4 regions of the Undibacterium sp. TJN19 genome follow, and region 1 is predicted to be linked to each of the others. Evidence: predicted binding sites of a transcription regulator. Region 1 holds the regulator's gene; each other region holds the start of a gene.

Region 1 (7,841 bases):
AAGCATCAAAAGAAGTTTTTTCACATCATCCCCAATCCCTGAAGTGCTTCTCAGCGCTTATTTAACTCCTCCGACCGGCCTTTACCGAGAGGAAAGGGGTATTTCTTCCTTTATTCCCCGCATCTTGTGTTGCCTGCATGGCTAATAATCACATCTGTAAATTTGCGTAAACGAAGTGCTGGTTGCTTTGTGGAAATAACAGGAGTCGGCAATGGCCGAAGATAGCGATCTCGAAAGAACCGAACCGGCCTCGCCCAAGCGCCTTGAACAAGCGCGGGAAGAGGGCGATGTTCCACGTTCGCGTGAATTGTCTACTTGTACCATTTTGCTGGCCGCAGGCGGGTCCTTGTGGGCCATGGGCGATGGTCTGGTGCATCAGTTGAATCATGCACTGATCATAGGTTTATCGCTGGAACGCGAAGTCATCTATGATCCGGCGCTGCTGTTTTCCAAGATAGGTGGCAGCCTGTGGGACGTATTGGTAGCTTTCGCCCCCATCGCTGTGATATTGCTGATTGTTGCCCTGGGTTCGCCAATTTTAATTGGTGGATGGCTGTTCAGTTCCAAGGCTCTGCAACCCAATTTCTCGCGCATGAACCCGATTTCGGGCCTTGGAAATATGATTTCTACCCGCGCAGGTGTGGAATTGTTAAAGGCGATCGTGAAAACCATCCTGGTCGGCAGTGTCGCCTGGGTAGTGATCATGAACCAGAAAAGCGCCATATTTGGCTTGCCCCTGGAAGCGATCAAGAACGGCCCGGCGCATGTCGGCCATATGATGGGTGTGTGTTTTCTCGCCATTGTTGCTTCACTGGTCGTGATTGCAGCGATCGATGCGCCATACCAGATGTGGCAGTACGCGCAAAAACTGAAGATGACCCATCAGGAAGTGGTTCAGGAATCCAAGGAATCCAACGGTAATCCGCAAATCAAGGCAAAAATCCGTGCACAGCAACGTGAAATGGCGCGCCGCCGCATGATGGCTGAAATTCCTACTGCAGATGTCATCGTCACCAATCCGACTCACTTTGCGGTAGCACTCAAATATACCGAAGGCGGCTCAGGTGCGCCGAAAGTGGTGGCCAAAGGTGCTGATGCTGTCGCCGCAAAAATTCGTGAGCTGGGTGTGCAGCACAAAATCCCGTTGCTGGAAGCACCACCGCTGGCACGTGCTTTATACAAACATACGGAGCTGGGGGATGAAATCCCTGAAACCCTCTATGCAGCGGTGGCAGAGGTTCTGGCCTATGTCTATCAGTTGCGTACTTATCGTACCCATGGCGGCAATAAGCCGGTAAAACCTGATGAATTGCCCGTGCCACCAGAGCTGGACCCGAATAATCAAGCAGGAGCAATTGCATGAATGGCCTCACCTTACCTGCCTGGATGAATGGCATGAACACCCGGGCGCTGGCTGCGCCTTTCCTCATCATTCTGATGCTGGCGATGATGATTTTGCCTTTGCCAGCGTTTATTCTCGATGTGTTTTTCAGCTTTAATATCGCGATTGCGATTATCGTTCTGCTGACCAGCCTGTACACCATCAAGCCGCTCGATTTCATGGTGTTTCCGACGGTACTGCTGGTCAGTACCATGCTGCGCCTGTCATTGAATGTGGCGTCAACACGTGTCGTGCTGACTGAGGGGCATACCGGGCCAGACGCAGCCGGCAAAGTAATTGAAGCCTTTGGCCATTTTCTGATCGGTGGTAATTACACAGTGGGTATCGTGGTGTTCGTCATCCTGACCATCATCAACTTTACCGTGGTCACCAAGGGTGCTGGCCGTATTGCTGAAGTGGGTGCACGTTTTGCCCTGGATGCGATGCCAGGCAAGCAAATGGCGATTGACGCAGACTTGAACGCCGGCCTGATTGCTGAGCAGGAGGCGCGTCGCCGCCGTACTGAAGTGGCGCAAGAGGCCGAATTTTATGGCGCGATGGATGGTGCCAGTAAATATGTGCGTGGTGATGCTGTCGCAGGCATCATGGTGACGGTTATTAATATCGTCGGCGGCCTTATCGTTGGCATGGTGCAGCATGACCTGGATTTTGCCGCCGCGCTGAAAAATTATACCTTGCTGGCGATTGGTGACGGCCTGGTGGCACAGATTCCATCGCTGATCATCTCCACTGCTGCCGGCGTCGTGGTATCACGGGTTGCCAGTGACCAGGACATCAGTGGCCAGTTGATAGGACAGCTGTTTGCCAAGCCGCAGGTGATGATCATCACCGGGGCGATTATCGGTGGCATGGGCTTGATACCAGGCATGCCGCATGTGGCCTTTATCTTGTTGGCGGCTATTCTGGGTGGTGGCGGCTATCTGATGAACAAGCGCAATAACGCACCACCGCCAGAAGAAGCATCGGCAACAAGCGCTCCCACTGTACCGACCCAGGAAATGGAAGAAGCCACCTGGCAGGATATCTTGCCGGTTGATACATTGGGCCTGGAAGTCGGTTATCGCCTGATACCGCTGGTAGACAAGACCCAGGGCGGGGAATTGCTGCGCCGTATCAAGGGCATACGCAAAAAGTTTGCTCAGGAGGTTGGCTTCCTGTCACCCCCGGTACATATCCGTGACAATCTGGAATTGAAGCCTTCTGCCTACCGCATCACACTTAAAGGCGTAGAGGTTGGCGCGGGCGAGGCCCTTAGTGGTCAGTATCTGGCGATCAACCCTGGCATGGTGACTGGCAACTTGCCAGGTACCGTGACCAATGACCCGGCTTTTGGCTTGCCTGCCGTATGGATAGATGGTGGCATGCGCGAACAGGCGCAGGCCATGGGCTATACCGTGGTGGATTCCGGTACGGTCATAGCTACACATTTGAATCATCTGATCACCAGCCATGCGGCCGAGCTATTGGGACGTCAGGAAGTACAGCTGCTGATGGACCACCTGGCCAAGGAAATGCCGAAGATGGTGGAAGAGCTGGTACCGAAAATCCTGCCTTTGTCTGTCTTGCAGAAGGTCTTGCAAAACCTGTTGATTGAAGGCGTGCATATCCGTGACATGCGCACCATCATAGAAACCTTGTCCGAGCAAGCCATGCATACCCAGGACGCCAATGAGTTGACGGCCCAGGTCAGGGTTGCTTTGGGCCGTGCCATCGTTCAGCAGATCTTCCCGACGGGTAATGAATTGACTGTGATGACACTCGACAATCGGCTTGAGCGCTTGCTGATGCAGGCCCTGCAAACCAGTGGCAGTGATGGCGCAGGCATAGAGCCTGGGCTGGCCGATACCTTGTCCAGCCAGACCGAAGCTGCGGCCCAGCATCAGGAACAACTGGGTTTAACCCCGGTCTTGCTGGTGCCAGCCCCGTTGCGCGCCCTGTTATCACGCTTCTTGCGCCGCACGCTGCCGCAATTGAAGGTTTTATCGCATGCAGAATTACCTGAAACAAAAACAATTAGAGTCACCAGTCTGGTCGGAGGTCAATCATGAACGTCAGAAAATTTACCGCTAATACTTCTCGCGAAGCTTTGCGCCAGTTGCGGGATGCACTGGGTGCAGACGCGGTCATCCTGTCCAACCGCAATGTCGATGGCAAGGTGGAGATACTGGCAATGGCCGATGAGGCCATCAGCGCGATAGCGCCGGCGTCAGGTGATCAGGCCCCCGTACCGGATGAACCAAGGTTTGCGCCACGTTTTCAGGCGGAACCTGTAATTGCCACGCATCGGCCCCTGAAAGTGACGGTACCTACTGAGGTAGAGGTGCCACCGGTGAGTGTCAGCGAATTAAATAACGTGATGTCTGAAATACGCTCCATGCGCAGCATGCTGGAGTCGCAACTGGCTGAAATATCATGGACGCAAACCCAGAAGCGCCAACCGCAAAAAGCAGAAATCCTGCGTGAAATGCTGGCAACGGGGTTTAGCGCAAGCCTGTCGCGCTATCTGGTAGAAAAATTGCCAGAGGCTGAAAAGATCGATAATGGCTTGGACTGGATCAAGAATGTGTTGATACGTAACCTGTCCACCATAGACAATGAAAACGAAATGCTGGAGAAGGGTGGGGTATATGCCCTGGTCGGCCCTACCGGCGTAGGCAAAACGACGACCACGGCCAAATTGGCCGCACGGTGTGTAATGCGTCACGGCCCTTCCAAGCTGGCGCTGATTACGACCGATGGATACCGTATCGGTGGTTTTGAACAGCTGCGCATCTACGGAAAAATCCTGGGGGTGATGGTGCATGCGGTCAAGGACGAGGCAGATTTGCGTATTGCCCTGGCTGAATTAAAAAACAAACATACGGTATTGATTGATACTGTCGGCGTCAGCCAGCGCGACAAAATGGTGACCGAACAAGTTGCCATGTTGTCAGGAACAGACACCCCGGTGAAGCGTCTGCTATGCCTCAATGCAACATCAACTGGTGAAACCCTGAGTGAAGTGGTGCGTGCTTACCAGGGAAATGGTCTGGCCGGTTGCATTTTAACCAAGCTCGATGAAGCTGCCACGATAGGCGGCGCACTTGATATTGCCATTCGCCAGAAGCTGATGGTGTATTACGTCGCCAGCGGCCAGCGGGTACCGGAAGATCTGCATATCGCCAACAAGCAATACCTGATTGACCGCGCCTTTAAATTGAAGCGCGAAACCGCTGCTTTCCGCTTTCTCGACGAGGAACTGCCTCTGCTAATGGCGGGTACAGCCACAGGCGGCCGTATTTCAGGAAGTGCAACTACGGCAAACCGGGAGGTGTCTCTTGGCTAGATTTGATCAGGCAGAAGGTTTGCGCCGCATGCTGGCGGGGCCCAAGCCCCGGGTATTTACGTTTTTGTCGGCATTGAAAGAAGACGAGAAGAGTGGCATGCTCGTCAACCTGGGGGTTACCCTGGCACGTCAGGGTAACCAGGTCACGATGGTTGACGCCCGGGCTTCGGAAGACAGTATTGGTGCCTGGCTCAACGCAAGCAATGATCAGACCTTATTGGATGTAGCGCAACAACAGCGTACAATGAAGGAGGCGATTAAAATCGTCGCTGCCGGCTTGTCGGTCACCATGTTGACGCGCAATGCAGATTGCATGGCAAAATTACCGCCAGAAGGTGCGCGGCAATTGTCCAGGGTTTTTGATGTGGTCGCGCATCGCTCGGATCTGGTTATCGTTGACAGTGAAATCAACCTCGAAGCTGGTTTTCCGCTCGCCTCTCTGGATGATAGCGAATTGGTGATACAGGTTTCTGCCGACCCTGACATGATCAAGGCTGCATATGGCCTGATCAAGCGGGTCAGCAACAGGTTGGGTCGACGTGGCTATGGTATTTTGGTTTCTGGCGCTTCGGAAAAAGAGGCAAGATTGATTTATACGAATATGGCTCAGGCGGCAGGCCGTTATCTGGCGGTGCCTTTGCACTATGTCGGCAATGTGCCGGACGATGAACATTTGAGAAAGGCGGCACATTTGGGACGCTCAGTGATTGATGCTTTTCCGAAGGCGCGTGCTTCGCTGGCTTTTTCCAGGCTGGCTGAGCAATTGGCGATGAGTGCACGCACCACCTTGGGCATAGAGGGAGTCCCTGAGTTGGGTGTTGGTCTCGGAATTTAATTAAAAAATGTACACCGCTAGCGGAAAGTCAGATAAAAATTTCCTCCTGAGGGAGCACGCCCCACTGGTCAAGCGCCTTGCTTACCAGTTGAAGGCGCGTTTGCCCCCCAGCGTGGAGGTGGATGATCTTGTGCAGGCCGGCATGATAGGCTTGCTGGACGCCGTTAACCGCTATGAAGATACCCACGGCGCGCAGTTTGAAACCTATGCGGTGCAACGCATACGCGGTGCCATGCTCGATGAATTGCGCAGCAGTGACTGGTTGCCGCGTGGTGTGCGCCAGAATATGCGCAAAATCGAAAATGCCATGAATAGTCTGCAACAAAAGCTGGGGCGACCACCACTGGAAACCGAGGTGGCAAAATCGCTCAAGCTCAGTCTCGAAGAATACCAGGATTTGCTGACCGACAGCGGTGGCCATCAACTGGTGTATTACGAAGACTTTCATGACGCCGATACCAAAGAGCATTTTCTTGATCATTACTGTTCTGACCTGTCTGGCGACCCCTTGCAGGATTTGCTGAACGATGATTTCCGTGATGCCGTGATCGGTGCGATTGACAGCCTGCCTGAACGCGAAAAACTATTGATGGGCCTGTACTACGAACAGGAATTGAATCTCAAGGAAATTGGCGCCGTGATGGGGGTCTCAGAATCGCGGATATCACAATTACATAGTCAGGCCGTGGCCAGGCTCAGGGCATACTTAAGGGAGAAAGCGTGGACTGGGCTAGCGTAGTCGGACTGATTCTGGTTGTCGGCGGCATCGTATCTGGCCAATTGCTGGAGGGTGGACGCTTGTCTTCCTTGGTGCAGCCAGCGGCATTTGTGATCGTGGTGGTCGGTACACTGGGCGCGGTCTTGATGCAAAGTCGTTTGAATTCATTCAGGCAAGGGCTGCGCATGCTGCGCTGGATCGTTTCCGAGCCGCCTGACACCAGCAAGAAGAATGTTGAAGATGCCCTGGTCTGGAGCGTGGTTGCCAGGCGTGAAGGCTTTTTAAGCCTTGAACGCTATATGAATGCCTCTACCGATCCTTTCATTGGCAAGGGTTTGCGTCTGGTGATTGACGGTATAGATCCAATACGCCTGAAGGATATCCTTGACGTTGATATTTCGCTGTATGAAATGGAGCAACGCCAGGCCGCAAAAATCTGGGAAGCAGCTGGCGGTTATTCGCCCACTATCGGGATTTTGGGCGCAGTGCTGGGCCTGATTCATGTGATGGAAAACCTGAGTGACCCATCCAAACTGGGTGGCGGCATTGCAGTTGCTTTTGTCGCCACGATTTATGGTGTAGGCATGGCGAATTTGTTGTTTTTGCCAGTCAGTCATAAATTAAAAGAGATCATCATGCGTGAGGTGACGAGACGTGAAATGCTGTCAGATATCTTCTACAGTATTGCCCTGGGCGACAGCCCGCGTGTGGTTGAGGAAAGACTGACCAATCATAAAAACTAAGCATGCCTCATTAAATCAACTCATATGGCCAGAAAAAAATACCACGAAGAACCAGAAAACCATGAGCGATGGCTGGTTTCTTACGCGGATTTTATTACGTTGCTATTTGCTTTCTTTGTGGTGATGTATGCCATTTCTTCGGTCAACGAAGGTAAATACCGGGTTTTATCGAATTCACTGACCGGTGCTTTTGGCAAAGTCATGGTGCTCCAGCCAAAACCGGTGGAGAGTAGCAGCGACCCGGCAGTCAGGCTCGATCCGCTGCCGCTGATAAAAAATCGCGCCAGCGAAGCATTGCGTAAAGAACGTGCGCAGATGACTACCATGGCCAAAGACATCATGACTGTACTGGAACCACTGGTGCGCGAAGGCAAGGTCAGGGTCAGCCAGACCAGCCGGGGTATTACCATAGAAATCAATGCCAGCCTGTTGTTTGCCCCTGGCGATGCTCGCTTAAACGTGGATTCCATACAGGCTTTGAAAGCGATTGCCGGTGTGCTCAAGATTGATACGCATGCAATCCAGGTCGAAGGGCATACTGATAACGTACCTATCAAAAATCCGATTTACCCTTCCAACTGGGAATTATCTGCGGTCAGGGCCAGTACGGTAGCACGCTTGCTGACCGAAAACGGCGTGGATGAGGCGCGGGTGACTGCGGTGGGGCAGGGCGCAAAATTGCCAGTCAGCGAAAACGAAACGCCAGAAGGGCGTGCCAGAAACCGGCGGGTGTCGGTCACTATTCTGGCTGTATTGCCCGAAGCAGCGGTCGATGTGCCGATTGCGCCAGTGAAACCAGTCAGCAGTTCCTTGCCACA
Region 2 (7,841 bases), on a different contig from region 1:
CGGGGCGATGGCTTCCCATGAAGTTTTTAAATCACGTAAAAGGTTTTGTATCTCTGTCAGCATGGTTTCATTATTTTCCAGATTGGCTTGAATTAATCTGGCTGTCATGTATTCATACAGCGAGTCGAGGCTAACGGCAATTTCACCACCAGCCTTTTTATCAAGACTGGCGCGCAGGCCGTTTTCAATAATTGCGATGGATTTGGAAATGGCCTGACCTTTTGGTGCAATTTCACCATTGCGCAAGTGTTGCAGCGCATTGGAAATAGACACGATAGCCCCGTCAAAAAGCATAACGATCAACTTATGAGGGCTGGCTGCGATGACGCCGGTTTCTATGCCAACCTTGGCATAAGCATTTGCGCCACGTGCTTGTGATGAGCCAAACATATTGTTTTCCTTATATTCTCTGCGTGGTTATCGAATTACTGTTACTCATTACTCACTGCTTGCTACTGTTTACTTGCTACCAGACAGCGCTGCCAATTGCTGGGTCAGGAAGGTACTGGTGTTATTGAGGCTGCTGACGATGCTGTCCAAGGCTGTAAATTGCGCCCTGTACCGCGCTTCGATATCAAATAAGCGGCTATTCAAGACATCGCGTTGCTTGCCTATGTCCTTGATGCTGCTGTTGACGCCTGCCGTGGTGCTGGTAATGGTTCCTGAGCTGCCTATGAAGCCGCTTAACAAACCACTTAACTGTGTCGCATAGCCGACGGAGAAATTCACGGTACCCCTTGCGCCAGTTGAGCCACCGGCAACGAGTAATTTCAGCCCATCTGCCGGGCTGCCGCTGGCGCCTGACAGTACCTGTCCGTTACCGGTTGCGGTTATTCCATTTAATGTGCCTGCGACGTCCACGCCACTGGTGCCGCTCACCACACTGCCTGTCAGTAAGGCAATGCCGGTCCCTGTTTGATTGGCGACATTAATGGCAGAGGTAGAGCCAAATTTATTTGATTCCAGCACCAGAGCGCCACCGACTATGCTGGCTTTGGCGGTCGCGCTGACCGAACTAAATGCCGACGTACTGTTGATCGATGACTGGATCAGGGTGGCCAGGTCGGTCGGGGTGTAATTGCCGGCCGCCAGGCTGACGTCAGCAACCACGCCATCCAGGGTAACGCTGATTTTTGTATTTGGATCAATGGTGGTGGTAGCTGGCAGTGTCAGATCACCAGTCAGCTTGGATTTGGTCGCAATTTGTGTAATCGCCAGATCATAGCTGCCAGCTTTGGTCGTAGAAGAAGAACCAGTAATGCTGGCGAGACTATCAGTCGCCGAACCTATAGAAGCAAACAGGCCGCCTACATCGCTAAATTTGGTGGCAAGTGCCGATGAGAGCTTGGATGCATCCAGCGCAATGGAGCCATCTTTCTGGAAGCTGACACCAATCTGTGACAAGGTTGTTAAACCACCGCCCAGGCCATTGACTGAAGAGGACAAGGTTTTTCTGATCTGATTCTGTATGCTTTGTGTGGTTGAATCACCCAGCAGCAAACCGGCCTTATTGGTCGTCGCATCATAAGCAGTCAGGCTCTTGATAGTGCTGTTAAGATCATTGTAAGCTTTGACAAAACTTGTGACCCCCGCTTGTATACCGGTGGTATTGGGCGACACGGATATTGAAGTAGTGCCGACTTTTGAAACCGTCAGCGATACGCCTTGTATCGCGCCCAATACTGTATTGGATGCACTGGAAATGGCAATGCCATTGACCGTCAGGCTGGCGTTTTGCGCGGTACTGACTTCCGTAAAATGTTGCGTGCCAGCCGGATCATTAGCCAGTAGAGAGGTAACAGCGGCATCTTCGCCTGATGAGGTGATTTTGATGCTTGATGCTGCACCAGTTTTGCTGGAATTGAGTACCAAGTGATAAGGGGTGGCACTGCCGTCACCTACGATAGATGCGCTTACACCGATATTTGCCGAATTAATGGCATCACGAATTCCTTGCAAGGAATTATTGGTGCTGTTTATTTTTACGGTACCTACCGTTTGATTGGGATCTTGCTGGAATGTCGTGCCGCCAGGATAGACCCCATTTGTTGCTGTTCCGGTGATGGTGCCGAATTCAAAACTGATGGTGGTTTCAGTACCAGTACCAATCGCATCGGTAGAGTTGACCTGACCTGCACTGGAAAGGCCCTGTGCTTGCGCCAGCTTGGTCACGGCTACATTATAGCTACCAGCTGTTGCTGAGCTGTTGGCAGTGGCAAATGCAATGGTCGAATCGCCGGAGCTAGCATTCAGTGATTGAAATGTCGATGGCGTGTTCAGTGATGTCAGGGCACTTTGAAAAGCGCTTACAGCGCTACTCAACGATCCATATGCGGATAATTTGGCCTGATAGCTCGCTTCTTTGGTCGCCAGCAACGTTAATGGCTGACTCTCCACCTGCATCAGTTTGGAGACGATGCCATTGACGTCAAGATTAGAGCCAATGCCTGTTGATTGAATGCCTGCCACGTGATTCCCCTTTGTTGGAAGTACTTTACTTTATTATCGGCAAAGGTAAATCAGACTTTAGAAGGGAATTTACCTGCTTGTTTTGAATATAGACATAAAATTCATATTAGGCGGTTTGTTTTATTAGTAAACCTTGTAATTTGTCCAGTGATTTTGCAATCTCTAATGCTTCTTCAGTAGGAATTTGTCTGATAACTTGCTTGGTTTGCTGATCGACAATCTTGACGACCACTTCTTTTGCGTCATGGTCGACGCTAAATTCCAGGTTTTGCGAGCTGACCTGCAAGGATTTATTAATTTCGTCTACCGCTTTGGTAACTTCTTCAGCCGACGCTGACTTCTGGCTTTGATTGGCGGGAGTAACGGGATTGGCAATCTGCACTGGTGCAGCGCTCTGGGCTGTAGTAGGGGCTGGCGTTGCGCCGGTATACCGGTCTGTAACAGGTGCTCCTGACGATGTGCTGTTAATCGATAGGACATCCATGATGTTTCCTTAAAGTAAAATACCCCTGATCAAAAAATTGACCAGGGGATCACTCATTTCTCAATGAAAAACTAACTTACTTTCATTGATTAGCCACGCAGCAGGGCCAATACACCTTGTGGCAATGCGTTCGCCTGAGCCAAAATTGCAGTACCAGCTTGTTGCAATACCTGGCCACGTGTCAATTGCGCTGTTTCTTGAGCAAAGTCAGCATCACGGATACGGCTACGGGAAGCTGTCAAGTTTTCAGAAGTCGTATTCAAGCTGTTGACTGCTGAAGAGAAACGGTTTTGATAAGCACCCAGAGAAGCACGTGAACTATTGACAGAGGCCAGGGCCGCATCAATAGTCGTCAAGGCCGAAGTTGCGCCAGCTGCTGTCGTCAGGTCGAGTGAGGACAAACCTGCGCCAACCGTTGCCGTTGCAGCAGTAGCACCAGCTGTCACGCCCGCAGCAGTGGCACCGGCACCAGCAACATTGGTTGTACCTACAGCCAGACCGGAGTTGGCCAGCGTGGCGGTACCTTTTGTTGTAAAGGTGTAGCCGGCATTTTGCGAGCTTGTCAATGTAAGAACGCCAGCGACATTTGATGCAGTAACACCAGTGTCTTTGGTTTTCAGGTTGATCGCATCGCGGATGGCATCGCCTTGCAAAGTGGCTGTTGCGCCGCCAGTGATTGCGCCAATATCTACACCGTTGATCTGGATGTCGCCAGCAGCGATATTGGAGTTGGTGCCAGTGATAGTTGTACCACTTGTTGCAGCACCAGCGCCGCCATTTGCCAACACGATACCGGCAGAGCTGGTCGATGTCAGTTTAACTGTACCAGCTGTAGTGGTTGTTGCAGCAGCAGTACCGATAGCAGTGGCTGCACCGGTAGTTGAGCTACCCAGACCTGTTACTGTGGAAGCCAGACCGGAAGATGCATCAGTTTTGGAAACAGTGATGTTTCTGCCATCAGCAGCTGTCAGTGCAACTGCACCAGTAGAAGAGTCAAATGCAGCTGTTACGCCAGTTTGTGAAGATTTTGCGTTAATGGCAGCAGTAACTTGCGCACCACGTTCAGCAGCAGAACCAGCAGATGCCAGCGCGCCGATATCAACACCGTTGATCAGGACTGAGCCAGCAGTGATTGCTGTAGCAAAACCTGTTGCAGCTGTGCCGCTGGTAGTTGTAGCTTGAGCCGTTGCAGTAACACCTGTTGTACCGTTAGAGGCATTGATGGCGGCAGCTTTGGCAATCGCGCTACCTTTGCTGTCTGCATAAGATACGCCGTCGCTGCTGGTTGCGCCAACATTGAAACCGTTAATGACCAGATCACCAGACTGGAAGCCGCCTACGCCATTCACACCACCGGAGACGCTGGTCGTGTAGCTGGAACTTGCACCAACACCCAGGCTGGAAGACTTGGCGCTGGCGATGGAGGAGATGGAAATTTGATCGTTCGATGTTGCATTTGCACCAACTTGGAAAGTTTGTGCTGTGAAGCTACCGTCCAGCAGATTAACGCCGTTAAAGTTGGAAGAGCTGGCAACACGATTGATCTCTGAAATCAGTTGTGAAGCTTCGTTGTTCAACGCAGCACGGTCACTTGCGCTGTTAGAGCCGTTGGCAGCTTGCACGGCCAGATCACGGATACGTTGCAGGTTGGAGCCGATTTGTGTCAAATCGCCCTCAGCGGTTTGCGCCAGGGAGATACCGTCATTCGCATTACGAACAGCTTGATTCAAGCCGCCGATCTGAGAAGTCAGACGTTCAGAAATCGCCAGACCCGCAGCATCGTCTTTTGCGCTGTTAATACGCAGACCGGAAGACAGACGTTGCAACGAAGTGTTGAGGGATGACTGAGATGTAGTCAGATTGCGTTGTGCATTCAAAGACGCAATATTGGTATTAATAAATGAAGCCATGTTATTTCTCCTTACCCAAGTTATGTAAATATGGCCGGTGGCCTTAAACTTTGGTCTGTTTTACCAGGATATTGGACCGCCGTTGCAATCAGGTATCGGACGCTTATTTCAAAAGTTTAATGGGTTGCTCAAAGTAAATATTTTATTTTGGGGGTAAAGTTGGCTTTAATATTCCGCTAAACGGCAGCATTTCAAAATACTTGAGACGTTTTATATGTTTATTTCGGGCTTTAAACAGGTTTTTTTTTGCTATTGTCGACTGGGAAAAGTATTAGTTTTTGTTAAAAAACCTGGGCCTCAAAGTAGTGCCGTATCCCTTTAAATAAAGGTTTGACAATGAGTCAGCATCTTTCGTCTTCCCCATCTGATCCAGATATTGCTCAAATTACAGCAGAACGTGCGCTGGAGCAGGCGATTGCCCAGGTGTTGCAATTGGCGCAAGCGTCGCTGGCGGCGGGTGATACACAAGGTGCCATTGCGCATTACAAAGTAATACTGGAAAGTATCCCCGATCACCATGAGGCAAATTTCAGTTTGGGTAAGCTGTTGGTATCGACAGGTTTGCCCGAGGATGCACTTGCTTACCTGGAAGCAGCAATTCAGGGAGCGCCGCAATGTGAAGAATATTGGGATACTTATATAGATGTACTAAATCTGTTCGGCGACACGGAGATTGTCCGCCAAGCCCGGGAGCTACGTACATCATACTTTCAGAATACTGCGTCTATCGATAGTGACGTAGTAAAAGAGAGCAATAAAGACCAGCAAGTGGCGACGGCCAAAGCGTCAAAAGCCGCAGCTACTCATAAAAGCGGTAGTAATGTCCCTGAAATCAATAAATTATCGACATTGTATGCGCAGGCGAATTTCAAAGAGGTCGAGCGCCTGTCACGTAAGTTAATCCAGAAAAATCCGCAAGATGGGATTGCCTGGCGCTTTCTGGGTCTTGTCCTGCTCAATGCGGCAAATTATCAAGAAGCAGAGAAAGCCTTGTGTACCTCGCTAGAGCGCATGCCAGATGATGCCGTGGCACATTTCAATTTTGCCCTGGCCCTGGTTAAAAACAAGAAATTTGAGGCCGCGGAAACGCATTATCGAAAGGCGCTGGACATCGATGACACCATGCAGGCGGCTTATAATAATCTGGCAAATTTATTAAGAGCTACAGGCAAACTGGAAGAGGCAGAAAGCTGTCTGCGCAAATTATTGAGTTTTGCGCCTGATTTCGCGGTGGCGCATATCAATCTGGTCGGGATATTGCGGGAAAGAAAGCTGCTTCCACAAGCACTGGAGGAGGCATTGCAGCTTTTATCAAGCTATCCTCAATTGGCAGAAGCCCATCATGCTGTCGGTTCTGTGCTGTCTTTGCTGGACAGGGATGATGAAGCGCTGCCTTATCTATTGCGGGCGATAGCATTGAAGCCCGAATTTGCAGAGGCCTATAATAATATTGGCAGTATCTATTTGGATAAAAAAGATTTTGCTGCTGCAAAAGTCTATTTCGAAAAAGCCTTGCAAAATAACCCACACCTGAGTAACGCCCACCGTTGCCTGGGGCAGATAAGCATTTCGCTTGATTCTGATATTGACATGGCAGAACAGCACTTTCGGCGTGCCATCGCATATGGCAAGAATGAAAGCGAAGCCAATACCTGCCTGTTATTTTGCTTGAGTGAAACCGGGCAGCTCAATCCGCAAGAGCTGTTTCAAGAGCATCTGGATTACAGCACAAGATACGAGGCACCTTTGATACCAGGCTGGCCACAGCATCACAATGTCAAGGATAAAAAACGTGTTTTAAGGGTGGGCTTTGTGTCTGGTGATTTTTGCAATCATGCCGTCGCCACATTTGCCATACCTGTTCTTGACTACTTATCCCGTATTGCTACGCTGGATTTATATGCTTACGACAATAATGAAGTTGAGGACGAAGTTACCAAAGAAATACGCTCATACTTCAAATTCTGGCGGAAAATAAATAAAGTAGATGATGAAGTTGTGGCGCAACAGATTGTTTCAGACCAAATTGATATCCTGTGTGATTTATCAGGACATACAGCCAAGAACAGATTAATGGTGTTGGCGCACAAGCCTGCGCCTGTTCAGTTGAGCTGGATAGGTTATCCGGGCACGACGGGTCTGAAGGCGATGGACTATTTCATTGGTGACCGGTTTTACCTGCCTGAGGGAAGGTTTGATCATCTGTTCACAGAAAAGATTGTTAACTTGCCTTGTGCCGCACCGTTTCAACCAAGTGCGCTGGCGCCGTCAGTACTGGGTTTGCCTGCACTTGAGAATGGCTATATCAGCTTTGGCAGCTTTAACCGTTTAAGTAAAATCAATGCGCTGACCATACAAACCTGGTCAAATTTATTGCTGCAAGTCGCTAATTCAAAAATTCTGATTGGTGCCATGCCTTCCGGGTTTGACACGAAGGCAATGATTTCAGCTTTCGAAGCGCATGGCGTGGCCCCTGAACGCATCAGTTTTTATGGACGTACCAATGTTGAAGATTATTTGAATCTCTACAACAAGATAGATATTTGCCTGGATTCATTCCCGTTCAATGGGGGGACCACAACCCATCATGGATTGTGGATGGGTGTCCCTACACTGTCGATAGATGGAAAGTTGCTGGCGTCACGAAGTGCCGCTGCAATTTTGGGGCAAGTCGGCATGGAAGGGTTTCTGGCCAGTGACGAAGAAGATTTTGTCGTCAGAGGAAAATACTGGTGCGACAGGCTCGACGAACTGGCAGAGATACGGATGTCGCTCCGGTCGATTTGTGAAAATTCCATCAAGTGCAAGCCTGAGATCATCGCAGATGCCTTATATAGCGCAATGCGTCAGATGTGGGCAAACTGGTGTGATGGCGAAACCCCGAAAGCTTTCTCAATAGACAATGCCGGCCTTAAGTAATTAGCGTGGCACATCTGCACCTGACTGATAACCTTACTGACGAAAAAATGAAAAAAACG
Region 3 (7,841 bases), on a different contig from region 1:
GCGCACAATGCGCGGCACTTTACGGGAGACGAGGAATTACTGCTCGAATTACTAGCCCCGCATCTACGCCAAGCCTTCGAATTGAATCGCTTGCGGGGAATGGATGCAGCGGAATGTGACAAGGCGATGGCGGTGATTACGCCTGGTGGCACGCTTGAATATTGCACATCACGATTCGCCGAAATAGTGAGCCTGGAGTTTCCAAATTGGCACGGGCATAGACTGCCGGCCGCGGTCCTTGCTGCCTTAAGTCGGGTCGGTGTCATGTCATTTGGCGGCGCAAAAATACGCATGAAAGTGCGCCAGCAGCGCGGGCTATTGTTCGTTTTTGCCTTGAGTGACAAGGTATTGGCGCGCCTGACCGACAGGGAATTGATGGTGGCGCGCTTGTTCAGTCAAGGACTATCCTACAAAGAAGTCGCTCGGCGCATGCAAATTGCGCCCGCAACCGCGCGCAATTTCATCCAGAAAATCTATGTAAAACTCGGTGTTCGTGGCAAAGGAGAACTTGCCATCTTGATTGGCCACATCTGACCTGCCTCGCTCATAGTTGCCACGCCCGCATGATGCATCTGCATCATTTACGGGAATACAGGCGAACTGTCAAACTGAAAGCACTACTTGCGTTCGACAAGCAGGACTGTCCTGGCTTTTGGTGAGCGACGTTCAGCATGAAGTACAACGAGCGAAAAATGAAAGACAGACGGCTTCTGATCGCGGTAGCGCTGGGCGCAACGAGACGAGCCGTGACGAATATTGTCGTCCCAGCTCCGATTCAAACCTTAACTCACGGAAGAAATACGCCGAGAACGAGAAAATGAATCAACACAAGCCGAACGACTTGAAGCCGCATCCTGTCCGGGCCTGCTTCCTGGGTTATTCAGTACATCAATATTTTTTAGATTGCTACTAACATGAAACATTCAACTTTACGAATTTGTTCCTTTGTTTTTTTACTGGGCGCTCTCGCTTCATGCGGGGGCGGCAGCAATTCAGAAAAATCAAGTCAAGTCATCCCATCAGACGTGACCATATATGGCTCCTGCGGGAACACTCCCAATTATAAGAATGAAATTCTTATCAGCCGCTGGAAGCGCTTCCCGATTACGTTGTATGTCGACCTAAGCAATGCCCCAGGTGTGGATATTGGAAACAATAGATCTATCTACCGGAACGCAATTCTTTATAGCGCCAACAATTGGTCGAGTGCCGGGAATGGAATTGGAGCTATTATTCTCGTGTCAACGCCTGACGCGGACATCGTAGTGAGATTTGGTAGTACGCCAACCGCGGACTCTTTCGGTTCTACTAGTGTTGTATTCGATGGTAACTATAAAAAGAAGGCAACAATAAACCTGAATTTGCAAAAATTTAGCACCCTTTCGCAAACAATATACTTGGATTATTGGCTGAAAATAACTACGACTCACGAAATGGGGCATGTGCTCATGGCATATGGCCACCCAGTTTCAACGAGAAATAGTGTGATGTTTCAGGGGTCATCCATCGAAGGTCCAACATTGGAGGATCTTAATACGATACGAGAGGCCTATTGTCGGGTAGACTCCCAAAGCTACCCTAATCCGTAAGCAGCCTAACGAACTCGTTTCCATCTGCCCACCGCGTTAGGGTCTAATTTCGTACGATAGCGAAGAAAACTGTTAGCTCAGCGATGGCGTGCTGATCGACGACTGCCGGAAGATTTCCCAGCGGCTACTCAGTGATTAGCTAGTAGCCGAGCTGGATGCTTTTACGGCCATTGCCGATGAACGCGATTTTGAGGTCGTAACCGAGCACATTCGCAAAGCTATCGAGAAGTACAAGCTAGAGGACGCTTTGGACCGGCTTCACGCCTTCGTAAATAAATTTATTCGGATCAAGTGTTTGAAGCACGGAATTCAAGAATGCGGCAGTCATTGATCTGTGTACCAGGAAGACAAGTGCACAAGCAATTGCTCAAAAACTAGCAGTATGCAGGCCGACGTTGTATAACTGGAAGAATCAATTACTCGGTCGTGAGGCAGCCCCATCAATGAGACACCAGAACGATTCAAAGCCAGTTCCTGAGCAAACAGAGCTGCAGCGGCAAGTCGAGTCGCTTCAGCGGGACATCCGGCGATTACAGCTAGAACACCAACTCTTGAAGAAGGCCAATGAACTGTTAAAAAAAAGCCTGGGCGTCGATCTGCAGATCCTGAGCAACCGGGAGAAGACGCTGCTGGTTGATGCCCTGAAGCAAACCTATTCGCTGTCAGAACTTCTGGTCGAACTTGATCTCGCGCGCAGCTCCTACTTTTATCATCGAATCCGACTCCGAGGCGCTGACAAGTATGCTGATGTGCGTCTCGCCATCACCGAAGTGTTCGAGTGCAATCATCGTTGCTACGGTTATCGATGGATGCGTGCTGCACTTGGCAGGCGCCAGATATTTATCTCGGAGAAAGTCGTACAACGTTTGATGAAGCAGGAATGTCTGGTCGTCACCGCTAACAGAAGGCGTCGGTATGGATCCTATCTGGGCGAAATCAGCCCAGCGCCGGAGAATCTCATCAATCGGGACTTCCAGGCTGCCACCCCAAATGAGAAATGGCTTACCGACATCACGGAGTTCCAGATTCCGGCTGGGAAAGTGTATTTATCGCCAATAATCGATTGCTTTGATGGCTTGGTGATCAGCTGATCTATCGGTACACGTCCAGATGCAGATCTGGTGAATACGATGTTAGATGCTGCCATTGAAACGGTAGAAAACGGCGGAGACCGACCTATCGTTCACTCTGATCGTGGCGCCCACTATCGCTGGCCTGGGTGGCTCTCAATGATACACAACGCAAAGCTGATTCGTTCAAGTAGTTGATTCCTACATTCGCTAGTATAACGAAAAACGCATTAAAATATCCCTTGGCTCACTCAGTCCCCTCGAATACCGAAAAAGCCTCGGATTTACGGCATAAACCAGTCCAAGTTTTACGCCGCACCTCCACTTTGCTGGATAATTTGCATCTATTGTGACCCACGTTTAGCACACAATCCTACTTATCTTAATGAGCAGGGAGCAGGAGTGATTGACGTGGCATTACTAGGTATTATTCGACGCTGGCACATTCGTGACCAGATTCCATTACGGGAGATCACCAGACGAATTGGCATCTCTCGCAACACTGTCCGGCGCTATCTGCGCGACGCTATCTGCGCTCTGAAGTCACAGAGCCAGCCTATGCGGAGCGACAAACAACCAGTCCCATCGACAAATATGCATTGCAGCTTTCAAGCTGGCTTAAAACCGAAGCGGGTAAAAATCGCAAGCAGCGACGAAGCTTAAAGCAGCTCCATCTCGATCTGAAAGAACTGGGATTTGAAGGGTCGCATGACCGGGTGGTAGCCTTCGCCAGGAAGTGGAAGGTGGATCAAACTGACACGGTCAATTCAGCTAGCAAACGCACAAACCAAACCAAAAAGGTGATGGCGACCAAGCCCTTGGCACCAAAAGCCATCCAACTCAATTCCAGCCATTTCGCGCGGTAATCGTTGCGGTCGCGGTTGATGGTCAGGTGTATGCAAACGCGCAGGCATACAGGTAGCGTATTGTGCGGAACAATTTGAAAACAATGGGTCGCCCATCTCCACCATTGTCAAGGGTGTCAAGGCAAATATGTTCTTGTAACACGCAGTAACAACAAAAAGAAGAATTAATTATTTAACATTGTTATTGAGCATTAACAAATTCAACGCAGTTTCAATAGTTTTCATAAAAACATTAAATCCGTTAAACCTCGTGGAAATTTCTGTTTTGCCATTCATTTTTGAAATAAATAAAATCATTCAAAATTTTTTGAAGAAATCGCTAAACATTTTTTGAATTCCGTGGATGCCTTGCATATATAGGTAATGGTGCAGTTAATTCGTTATGTATTTGCCAATTTAAATTTCTATTGAGCAATGTCGACGGATTGATATTTACGAAAAGTAAAGGGTTAGCAAAATGGTCGGAATAGTAAATGGTCAGGGTTTGGGCGCGAATTTGAATGCATTGAATTTGCTAGGACAAAGAAATCAGTTGGGTCAATCTCAGGTAGGGCGAAACGGGCAGCGAGTCTATGTCAATGGCAAAAATGGCAATTTGATTGTTCAGAACCAGGATCTGCAATTATTCGATCATGGCCTCGATCTTGGTGTTTTGCGCACCTACAATAGTAACGGCCAATTTACAGACGACAATGGTGATAACTGGCTGACAGGATTTTATGCCAAACGCATCGATGTGATCGGCCAGATTGGCGTAGCGGGCAGCAGCGTTGTCAAGACCGATGCCGATGGCTCGCAAGTCACCTTCCATTGGGACGATGCCCTGCAAAAATATACCGGTCAAAAGGAAGGGGAAGTTAAAAGCACCCTCAGCATTGATGGCGCTCAACTCGTTTGGAGTCAGGGCGACAGCGGTCTATCAGAATCCTATGACATCACAGGCGGGCGTTTATTAGCCACCATTGACCAGCTCGGCTATCGCGTCAGCTATGAATACAATGCCAATGGCTTACTCTCCAAGGCAACGGCAGACAATGGTGTATCCACCAGCTACCAATATGACGGCAACAACCTCACTGCAGTTGTTACCCATTATCAAGATCAGGCCGGACAATGGCATGATCAAAGCACCGTACATTATGTCTACGACACACAAAATCGCCTGTCTGCCGTAACGCTGACAATCGCACCAGCAGAGCAGGGCGGTACGGAAAGTGTCTATAGCACCCGTTACACCTATGACGGAAACAGCAAGCGTCTTTCCAACATCACACAAGATGACGGGACACAACTCGCCTTCGCCTATAAGCAAATCGCGGGTGATTATCGTGTGACGCAAATTGAAGATGCACAACACAATATCACCCGTTTTGCCTATGATTTTGGGAACGGCATCACCACCGTCGACGATGCTTTACACCACAGCACCGTGTTGACCTACGGATCCAATGGTAAATTGATCGCCATTGATCAGCCACTGTCTGATCTGTCTGTCTCCCACACCGACTTGCATTACGATGCTAACGGCAATTTGCTCAGTGTTGCTGGCGACAACGGTCATGTCGATGAAATGACCTATGACGATCAAGGCAATCAAACATCCAGTCGCGATGCCAACGGCAACACCGTTGCCCGCGCCTACGACAGTTTTGGACAACTGCGTAGCGAGACAATTTACCTGACAGCGGATGCCGATGGGGCGGGTCCGGCATTACCTGCCGATGGTAGCGTCACGCGTTATTATTACCAGCCGGCTCCTTCTGGCCGTGGCGAATTGCTCAGATTTATTGTCAGTGCCGAAGGGCGCATCACCGAATACCGCTACAATGCCCAGGGCCAGCGCATTACTGCCCTGGCCTATACCGGCCAGTCGCTCGATGCCATCAGCCTTACCGGCAATGAAACCGCCGACACCATCAATACCTTAGTACAAAACCTGGTCCATAACAAAGATGGTCAGGCGCAGTCCAGGACTGATATTTTGCGTACCGACATGAGCTACGACGCCCATGGTCAATTGACCAGTGTCATCCGCTTTGTCAAAGTCCTGGTGGATCCCACCTTCAGTGGCGCGACAGAAGGTCAGGCCGAAACCCGCTACGTCTATGACCAGAACGGTCACCTTCTCTCAAAACTGGATGTGACCACTACAGTACAAACCACCTATGCCTATGATGGTTTAGGTCGTGTGCTCAGCGTTACCGAAGGTAATCAGGCTACTGCAATCAATCAGTATGACGATGCCGCCAGACGCGTCACAGTCACGGATGCAGCGGGCATCAAAACCGTCAATATTTACGACAACCTTGGCCATCTCGTGACATCGGCAACCGACGGTGCTGCCGCTGTCGCCAGTTATCACTACGATGTCACAGGACAGGTCACGTCCTACCAGGATAAAAGTGGTTTAAAAGCCTGGAAATTCTACGATGATGCTGGGCATAACATTGCCACCATCGACAGTGCTGGCAAGCTCACGGAATTCACCTATAACAAAGCGGGCAACCTGACCAAAATCCATCTGTACGCCTCAGCACTTGATGTGGCTACCTTGACCGACTCAAATGGGGAGCCAAAGAACCTGCAACTTGCAGATATAAGGCCGGTATCAACAGCAGGTGACAGCTCCACATGGCAAGTGTTGGATGACGCTGGCCGTCTGGTATACCAGATCGGCAGCAATGGTGCAGTCACAGAGAATCGTTATGACGGCGCTTCACAACTGACTGAACTTATTCACTATTTCACGCCAATTGATACCAGTCAGTTGGGTGACAGCCCCATTGCCGCAGACATCGCCTTGGTCAAAGATAATGCCAAGGATAGTCGCACGCGTAATTTCTATGATCGCGACGGTTTGTTGCTGGCGACACTCGACACCAACGGCGTATTGACACAATCACTGTACGATGGTGCCAAACAAATTATTGAAAAACGCGTTTACGCCCAAAAAGTCAGTGTTGAACTGAGAACAGAAGGCACGCTTGCCCAATTGACTGATGGCCTTAAAAACGCAGGTGACGTCCGTACACTTTACACTTACGACGGCAAAGGTGAGTCGGTTTCCCAGCAGGCGATGACGGGTTATGCCGATGTGATTTTACCTGGTGTGCACGACATTGAAGGCAGCATCGTCCAGCCTGGCGAACAGGACAGTTATCAGTTTGTCGTTAAAGAACGGTCGCGCTTCTTCTTTGATGGTGTGCAGGGCGACCAAATTCAGTGGCAACTTGATGATGGTGTCAAAAGCCTGTTTTCAGGAAAAGGTCTTGAAGACAGTAGTGACAATTTCCTTGATCTCAATGCTGGCACCTATTACCTGACGGTCAATGCCAAGGACGGCAAGACAGGAAATTACCATTTCCGCTTGCTGGGTGAAGAAGCTGCTATTCCCCTGCAGGCTAATGTGGAAATCAGTGGAGAAATAAACCCGTCCACACTGGCTACCCTGTATGCGATTGATGTGCAAGCCGGCGATAGGCTCTATTTTGCGCATGCTGGCGGATCCAATTGGAACTGGCGTATCTTCGGTGCGGACGCCGCAATCGTTTCTGCGGGCGCTTATTGGGAGGATAGCAATGCAGTCGTTGCCAGCACGACCGGTAAATATCTGATCAGCATAGAAGCTTCGTCGCCAAGCAACGCGATACCGTTTTCATTTAAATTGTATAAGCAAACTCCGCCTGCTGTCGCAGGGGTTTTGGGGCAAGCCTATCACGTAGATTTGCCAACTCCGGGCGCTGCTGTCAATTATGATTTCGATGTGGCGCAAAGCGGTTGGCTCAAATGGGATCAAATCTCCAATGTTGACAATGTCAACTGGCGCTTGCTTGATGCTAAAGGGCAGGTCGTCTCAGGCTGGACATCCGGGCGTGATGAAAACGACTTGCCACCCACGGCGGTAATGCCAGGGCGTTATCATCTCGAATTTTCTACAACAGGTCGTGCGACCAGCGCCTTTGATTTCAAACTTTTGTCCGTTGCAGAATCCGCGCCTGCCAATGTCACTAGTGGACAAACTATTGCAGTAGGTTCATCTTCTGGCAGAGAAGATAATGTCTATAAATTGCATGCTGAGGCAAATTCGAATTTGAGTTTCAGCGCCCAGTTCGACCAGCCAAATGCCGTTGCGCATTACCAGGTAACAGACCGTACAGGCCACATCGTTAAAGCGGGCGAGTTAGGAAATTCCGAGTACGCTACGATTGTATTACCTCAAACCGGTGATTATTACCTATGGCTTGGCGGCTCAATACGAAACAATGCGGGCTTCTCCGGAAATCTGGTAGTCCAAAACTGGACAAATGTCGCGCATG
Region 4 (7,841 bases), on a different contig from region 1:
TTTAGATACGGAAACGACAGGTCTGAATGCCCGCAATGGCGACAGGATTATCGAGATTGGTGGCGTAGAGCTGGTGAACCGCAAGCTGACGGGAAATAATTTCCATCGCTATATCAATCCCGAACGTGATTCAGAAGAGGGCGCGTTGGCTGTCCATGGATTAACGACCGAGTTTTTAAGTGATAAACCGAAATTTGCTGAAATCGTTGCTGAGTTTTGTGCTTACATCAAAGATGCCGAAGTCATCATCCACAACGCGCCTTTCGATATAGGTTTTCTGAATGCCGAGTTTACCAGACTGAACCTGGCGCCTTTTTCTGAGTTATGTCCCTCGGTGATCGATACGCTGGTGCAGGCAAAAGAATTGCATCCAGGCAAACGAAATTCCCTGGATGCACTTTGCGGCCGCTATGAAATATCAAATTCACATCGCAAGTTGCATGGTGCCTTGCTGGATGCTGAGCTTTTGGCAGATGTGTTTTTGGCAATGTCTCGCGGGCAAAACAGCTTTGAGATCGATGATCATGAAGATGACTTGCCTAAAGTGCAAACGGTCGTGTCCTTTGAAGTTCCTTTGGGCGAAATTTCGGTCCAATTCGCATCCGAAGATGAAATGAAGGAACATGAATTATTGCTGACAGGTTTGGATAAGCAGATCCGTGATAGGTGTATTTGGCGTTCTATCTCTTAAAAAACGATTTAGCGTTATCATTTCCTGAGTATGAAAATTGCCAAAATGAAAATTAAATAATAGCAATTTGTTATTTAAAGTATTAAAAAAACAATCACCTGTTGCTAACGGGTGATTTTTTTTTGAACTTTTTGAAAAAAATCCTAAAGTTTTTATGGTTTTAAACCGTTAGAAGCTTACGGAAATAATTCGAAAATATTTTTAAATATTTCCTAAAGTTTTCGATTTCCTTGCCGTTAATGGTAAAGAGACGATAAAGGAATAGTTAAAATTTTTCTTAAGTCTTTGTTTTTGTTGAAAATTTTTAATTGAGTCTTTTTGCTCAATCTAAAAAATAAAAATCTATTTTCTGTGAAATTTTATTTCGCAGATGTCAAAATTTGCTTGTAGGATAATTTCCTACGGCATGTTCTCGTTTTTTTCTGGATTTAAATACGTACTCCTGCTGATACAGCGCTAAATTTCTAGCCTGCACAATGTATCTCACTGGCAACGCAATTCGTGCCGCTGATTACAGAATGGAGGGTAGGAAGATGACGCAGAACGATATGATGGCTGAGATTCGGGACGCCAACTTGAGTTATTTGATGCTTGCGCAGCAAATGATTCGCGCTGATAAAGCGACCGCTATTTTTCGTTTGGGTATCGGCAAGGAAATTGCAGATCTGATCGAAGGCTTGAATAATGCCCAGATTTTGAAATTGGCTGGTTCCAACATGATGCTGGCGCGTTTCAGGTTTGAAGATAGCTCCATCCTGTGCATGTTGACAAATTACAACAAAGAACGTGCTTTGGCTCATTCACATGCAGCGATCCTGATGGCTGGTCAGGCAGTGGAAGAAATCCATTAATTCGTCAGCATAACTATTGGTTGGATGGAGAAAAATCATGGCAGGCAAAAGCGTAGTAAATGAAGCACACGAAATCCAGTTGGCGATTGAATTGGTCAACCTGGGCGCCAGATTGCAATTGCTGGAATCGGAAACTTCGCTGTCGCGTGAGCGCTTGCTTAAGATTTACAAGGAGTTGAAGGGAGTATCCCCGCCGAAAGGGATGTTGCCATTTTCGACCGACTGGTTCACTACCTGGCAACCGAATATTCACTCCTCCTTGTTTATGAATATTCATAAATATTTGCGTGAGCATGCGGGTGTTGAGGGTATTGATGCGGTCATCAAGGCTTATCGTCTTTATCTGGAGCAAATTGCCGTTCCTGCCGGTGAAGAGCCAGTGCTATCCCTGACGCGTGCCTGGACACTTGTGCGGTTTTTTGAGGGCAGAATGCTAAGCTTTGCAAAATGTTGCAAATGCGGCGGTCATTTTGTTGCGCATAGCCTGGATTTGCATGATGATTATGCATGTGGTTTGTGCCATGTCCCTTCCAGGGCAGGCAAGACAAAAAAAGCCAAAGACGCTGAAGCCACTTTGGAGATGGTCGCTTAAAATTGAGGAGGTGCCTTGGAGGTAGTCCCATCGAAAACCGGCAAAGGCAAATTCCCTACTGAAGCGAAGGCAGTGTCGTCACCAGCTTTTCATGCTTTGCTGGTTCAGCTTGTTGCGCTTTTTGTCTCGTATTCTCTCTATATATTCGATAAATGGTATTTTGGCGGCGTTATCACCCCGTACCTTCTGTTGTTTTTCCACTCCCTTCTGGCTGTCCTGATCTCTGCCATCCGCCGCCTGAGCTGGTGGTGGTGGATTATTCAGTTCATTTTTCCCTTCGCCGTCATTGCTTCTTTAATCTTCCAGCTACGTCCGGCGCTCAGTTTGTCGGTATTTGCCGTCATGGTATTGTTGTTTTGGTCAACCTACCGCACGCAAGTTCCATATTTTCCTTCCAAATCTAGTTTGTTGCCGTGTATTCTTGAACAACTACCAACAAGTCCGTCATTGCGTTTTATTGATGTTGGCAGCGGCTTTGGTGGCTTGTCTGCAAAGCTTTCGAGCGTGAGGCGGGATCAGTATTTTTATGGTGTGGAGATTGCCCCTTTTCCCTGGTTCGTCAGCTGGATAAGAGCAAAATTTGCCGCAGGTAAGTTGCGTTTTTTCCTGCAAGATTATTTGCGTTTGAATCTGGGTGAATTCGATGTGGTTTTTGCTTACTTGTCCCCGGCGGCCATGCCCGGGCTTTGGGATAAGGCGCGGTCGGAAATGCGGACCGGTACTTTGCTGATGAGTTATGAATTTCCGATACCCGGTGTTGAGCCTGATTTAATTATAAAAAGCAAGGCGAATGACCCCGTTCTGTATGTCTGGCGCATATAATGATCATAGTGAAATGTATTCCTGAAGCAATATTTAAACTTTTGTTTGTGCTTTTTGGTATAGGCTCATGATGTGGTGTGGTCGATATTTTGAATTCCTCTCTAAGGAGTAAAGGGTCGTGTTAGTTATTGTCGGCTATATTGTTGTATTAGGCTCCGTTTTTGGTGGCTTTGTCATGTCCGGAGGGCATATTGCGGTATTGTTCCAGCCGCTGGAACTGCTGATGATAGGCGGCGCAGCCGTTGGCGCCTCTCTGGTCGGCAATAATGCCAAAACCTTGAAGGCCACGTTGAAAGCCGCACCTGGCGTGCTTAAAGGCTCTAAATACACCAAGGCCTTATACATGGAGTTGATGACCATGCTCTTTGATGTACTTACAAAGGTACGCAAAGAAGGCTTGATGTCCATTGAAGGTGATATCGAAAAACCTGAAGAAAGCCCGCTGTTCAGCAAGTATCCTGCGATTGTGCATGACCATCACATGATGGAGTTTATCGGGGACTATTTGCGACTGATGGTTTCCGGGAATATGGATGCTTTCCAGATCGAGAACCTGATGGATAATGAATTGGAGACGCATCATCACGAAGGTGCTGTCCCGGCGCATTTTATCGCCAAACTGGGTGATGGCCTGCCAGCGTTTGGTATCGTTGCCGCGGTGATGGGGGTGGTCCATACGATGGAGTCAGTAGGTATTCCACCGGCTGAGCTGGGGATATTGATCGCCCATGCGTTGGTCGGCACGTTCCTGGGTATTTTGCTGGCTTACGGCTTTGTAGGGCCACTGGCTGGTCTGATGGAGCAACAACTGGATGAGTCTTCCAAGACATTCCAGTGCATCAAAGTGACCCTGCTCGCCAGTCTGAACGGCTATGCGCCTGCATTGGCTGTTGAGTTTGGCAGAAAAGTTTTGTATTCCACAGAAAGACCAACCTTCAGCGAATTAGAAGACCACATTAAGCAATCAAAATCTAAATAACAAAAACTCAGGATTGATGATGGCAAGCGAAGAATTAAGACCGATTATCGTCAAACGCATTAAGAAAGTAGCTGGCGGCCATCATGGTGGCGCCTGGAAAATCGCGTACGCCGATTTTGTGACAGCGATGATGGCTTTTTTTCTGTTGATGTGGTTGCTGGGCTCTACCGCCAAGGGTAATTTGAACGGTATTGCCGAATATTTTCAAACCCCTCTGAAAGTGGCAATGGCTGGGGGGGATGGCAGTGGCGACAGCTCCAGCGTTATCAAGGGCGGTGGCAAAGATCTCAGCGCCAGGGATGGTCAAAACCGCAAAGGCGATATTGATTCGCAAAAAAAAACCTATAACCTGCAAGCCGCCGAAGCCGCATTGGCAAAAGTCGATGCTGACCGGTTAAAAGTGTTGAAAGGGAAGATTGAGGCGGCGATTGAATCCAATCCTACTCTAAAGCAATATAAAAAACAGCTGCTGCTGGATATCACCACGGATGGCTTGCGGATACAAATGGTGGATGAGCAAAACAGACCAATGTTTGCCTCAGCTAAAGCTGAGTTGCAGCCCTATACAAGAGAGATATTGCATGAGATCGGCAAGGCATTGAATGATGTGCCAAACCGCATCAGTTTGTCCGGGCATACCGATGCTGCGCCTTATGGCAGTGGTGAACGTGGTTACAGTAACTGGGAATTGTCGGCTGATCGCGCAAATGCATCAAGGCGGGAATTGATTTATGGCGGCATGGATGAAACCAAAGTGCTTCGTGTGGTTGGCCTGTCTTCTTCGGTTTTATTTGACAAGCAAGATCCTTTGAATCCTATCAACCGCAGAATAAGCATTATTGTGATGAACAAGAAAGCAGAAGAGTCTGCTTCTCAGGATGGTGGTTCAATTGAAGTCGCAAACCAATCTGACGCAAGCACAGAAATTTCTGTCAAGCTTGAAAAGTAGTCATGGCGCAGCATCATTAAGTCAAAATGTAGAGATGGGATGCTTAAGATGTCCAAAAAGAAAATGTTGGGTTCTCAGGTTAAGCAGCTTTTATCCGGTGTGTCCGATCACGGCAATGCACATTTGCTCGAAGTCGAAACAGACCTGGCGCAAACGACTATTCTCTTAGGAGAGGCAATCGAAAAACTGGGCGTGAGCTTTATGGCATTGCACGCAGCGATATCGAGTGAGCAGGAAGAAATCAATTTGATTATCAGCTCAGGTGGCGTGTCGGAAGCCAGTGTGGAGCGACTCAGAACAATTCAGGAAGAGATTGCAAAGCATATTAATTCTGCGGTGACCAGTCTGCAATTTCAGGATCTGACCAGTCAATTGATTTCCAGAACGCTACAGCGTTGCGAAGGTTTGCGGGATGTATTGAAAACTTTAGGTGTGCTTGGCGACGATATTGAACACAATGGCGAGGCCGATGAACTGACTGCGGTTTTGCGTGAAACGACTTTGCGTCTTGAAAAACAAAGTGCGGACCTGAAAAATTTGTTGCGAAAAGCAGTGCACCAAAAACATCTGGATAGTGGTGACATTGAGTTATTTTAAGTTTGAAAAAACAAAGGGCAGTTTATGTAAACTGCCTTCAATTTGTATAACGGAGTAGATATGGCCAAGACAATTTTAGCTGTGGATGATTCTGGCTCGTTGAGGCAGATGGTGGCATTTAGTTTGAAGGCCGCAGGGTATCAGGTTATTGAGGCCGTCGATGGCCAGGATGGCCTGGAAAAGGCGCGAAATCAGGTAGTTGACCTGGTTTTGACCGACCAGAATATGCCACGGATGGATGGTCTGACCTTGATTAAATCACTCAGAGGATTGCCTTCTTATCAACGCGTACCTATCCTGATGCTAACGACAGAATCAAGCGATGACATGAAGGCAAAAGGACGTGCAGCGGGTGCAAATGGCTGGCTGGTCAAGCCGTTCGATCCGCAAAAATTAACTGAAGTAGTTAAAAAAGTGATTGGCTAAATAAATAAGCCGCTTGTCTGGGCAAACAAATGTAAATCACGGAGTTTAATAATGACGATTGACATGAGTCAGTTTTTCCAAGTTTTTTTCGACGAGGCGGAAGAGCTTCTTGCCGAGAAGGAAAAATTGTTACTTGCCGTCGATATCTCCTCCCCGGATCCGGAGGATTTGAATGCCATATTCAGGGCCGCGCATTCTATTAAAGGAGGCGCGTCTACCTTTGGTTTAAACGATATGACGGAAGTGACGCATATCCTTGAATCATTGCTTGACAAGATACGCAAGGGAGAGATGGCTTTAACGGCAGAGCATGTTGATGCTTTCCTCATTACAAAAGACATTTTGAAGATGCAGCTCGATGGGCACAGACTGGGCACTCCAGTTGATCAGGATGCGGTTGCGGATGTCAGAATGCTGTTGCAGTCGCTTTCACAAGATGTGGTTGCAGTTGCTGCACCAATTGCCAGTTTTTCCCATAAAAATCTTGATGATGAAAATTTGAATGTCGTCTATAAAACTGCATTCAAAATAGAACTGCCTAAGGTTTCCAAGGAAGATGCTTCTGCCCTCATGTCTGAACTGGGCTTGCTGGGCGCGATTTCCAGGCAGGAAAATACAGGGGAAAATGTAGTTCTGAATCTCAAGACAAATGAGGGGCAGGACGACATTATTTCTATCTGTTCTTTCATACTCAATCCTGATCTCTTGAAGATTTCCGAAATGCAGCTTGCTGATGTGTCGGCTGGCAAGGTTGCCGTTGCTGAAGAAGATCTTGGTTATGGCTTTTTTGAGCCGCTGGACGCCATGTTTCCGCCAGAGGAAAAGAGCCCAGATGCACCGGTTGTAAAAGCTGCTCCTGAAGTCGTGGAGCCAGAAAAGTTGACAGCGCAAACCGAGAAGAAAACTGCCGCAAAGAAGGAAGTTGAAAAAGTAAACAATTCGCAAGAATCTTCGACGATACGGGTTGGTATCGAGAAGGTGGATCAGTTGATTAATCTGATCGGCGAACTGGTGATTACCCAGGCCATGCTGGAGCAACGCACGCAAGAGCTTGACCCTATCGCCAATGAACGCTTGCTCAGCAGTGTCGGGCATCTGACACGTAACACCAGGGATTTGCAGGAAGCCGTCATGTCGATTCGCATGATGCCCATGGATTATGTGTTTTCCCGTTTTCCGCGCATGGTGCGAGATCTGGCGACTAAACTGGGCAAGAAAGTTGAATTCGTCACTTATGGTGCGTCGACGGAATTGGATAAGGGGCTTATCGAACGCATTGTCGATCCTCTCACGCATCTGGTCAGAAATAGTATTGATCATGGTATAGAAATGCCCGCTACAAGGGTGCAAGCCGGGAAAAATGATACAGGTAAGCTGTCATTGTCGGCGGTGCACCAGGGGGGCAATATCGTCATTGAGGTCAGTGACGATGGCGGCGGCTTGCACAGAGATAAAATTCTTGCCAAAGCAAGGCAGAATGGGCTGATCGTTTCTGATTCCATGACCGATAGTGAAGTCTGGCTGTTGATTTTTGCCCCGGGGTTTTCTACTGCGGAGACGGTGACAGATGTCTCTGGTCGCGGTGTAGGCATGGATGTGGTTAAACGCAATATCACCGCCATGGGCGGGGTGGTGGACATCCGTTCGGCAAAAGGATATGGCACGACGATTACCATTTCTTTACCTCTGACGCTGGCGATTCTGGATGGCATGTCGATCAAATTTGGCGATGAAATTTACATCTTGCCGCTGGGTTTTGTCATGGAGTCTTTGCAGCCAGCGAAGGCAGATATAAAAGAAGTCAATGGCAAAGGGCGTGTAGTCAAGGTTAGAGATGAGTATTTGCCCTTGGTGCCACTGTATGAATACTTTGATATCAAACCCAAATATACCGACCCCTCGGATGGCATTGTGGTGATCGTTGAGGTGGATGG

Evidence for each region. The regulator FliA, encoded in region 1, starts transcription of late flagellar genes. The targets are predictions, from matches to a motif close to CTAAAGTTTNNNNNNNNNNNGCCGNTA.
Region 2: the regulator FliA is predicted to act here: its motif matches at 4,957-4,983, upstream of ACO0LH_RS25595 (flagellin).
Region 3: the regulator FliA is predicted to act here: its motif matches at 3,922-3,948, upstream of ACO0LH_RS21165 (tandem-95 repeat protein).
Region 4: the regulator FliA is predicted to act here: its motif matches at 2,990-3,016, upstream of motA (flagellar motor stator protein MotA).

What each region holds. Positions count from the first base shown of each region.
Region 1 is NZ_JBMPPL010000011.1:43,735-51,575, forward strand. Features, by position in the region: gene flhB (flagellar biosynthesis protein FlhB) at 212-1,363, shown strand; gene flhA (flagellar biosynthesis protein FlhA) at 1,360-3,450, shown strand; gene flhF (flagellar biosynthesis protein FlhF) at 3,447-4,727, shown strand; gene ACO0LH_RS23245 (MinD/ParA family ATP-binding protein) at 4,720-5,562, shown strand; gene ACO0LH_RS23250 (RNA polymerase sigma factor FliA) at 5,570-6,301, shown strand; gene ACO0LH_RS23255 (flagellar motor protein) at 6,283-7,023, shown strand; gene motD (flagellar motor protein MotD) at 7,048-7,841, shown strand, end outside.
Region 2 is NZ_JBMPPL010000014.1:33,400-41,240, reverse strand. Features, by position in the region: gene fliS (flagellar export chaperone FliS) at 1-390, opposite strand, end outside; gene fliD (flagellar filament capping protein FliD) at 460-2,469, opposite strand; gene ACO0LH_RS25600 (flagellar protein FlaG) at 2,576-2,953, opposite strand; gene ACO0LH_RS25595 (flagellin) at 3,043-4,863, opposite strand; gene ACO0LH_RS25590 (tetratricopeptide repeat protein) at 5,200-7,782, shown strand; gene ACO0LH_RS25585 (DegT/DnrJ/EryC1/StrS family aminotransferase) at 7,830-7,841, shown strand, end outside.
Region 3 is NZ_JBMPPL010000009.1:35,142-42,982, reverse strand. Features, by position in the region: gene ACO0LH_RS21190 (response regulator transcription factor) at 1-534, shown strand, start outside; gene ACO0LH_RS21185 (hypothetical protein) at 915-1,589, shown strand; partial or broken gene ACO0LH_RS21180 (IS3 family transposase) at 1,895-2,954, shown strand; partial or broken gene ACO0LH_RS21175 (winged helix-turn-helix transcriptional regulator) at 3,071-3,184, shown strand; gene ACO0LH_RS21170 (hypothetical protein) at 3,259-3,525, shown strand; gene ACO0LH_RS21165 (tandem-95 repeat protein) at 3,983-7,841, shown strand, end outside.
Region 4 is NZ_JBMPPL010000003.1:305,139-312,979, forward strand. Features, by position in the region: gene dnaQ (DNA polymerase III subunit epsilon) at 1-691, shown strand, start outside; gene flhD (flagellar transcriptional regulator FlhD) at 1,225-1,542, shown strand; gene flhC (flagellar transcriptional regulator FlhC) at 1,580-2,134, shown strand; gene ACO0LH_RS12765 (SAM-dependent methyltransferase) at 2,207-2,956, shown strand; gene motA (flagellar motor stator protein MotA) at 3,075-3,935, shown strand; gene motB (flagellar motor protein MotB) at 3,955-4,884, shown strand; gene ACO0LH_RS12780 (chemotaxis protein) at 4,933-5,481, shown strand; gene ACO0LH_RS12785 (response regulator) at 5,542-5,907, shown strand; gene cheA (chemotaxis protein CheA) at 5,959-7,841, shown strand, end outside.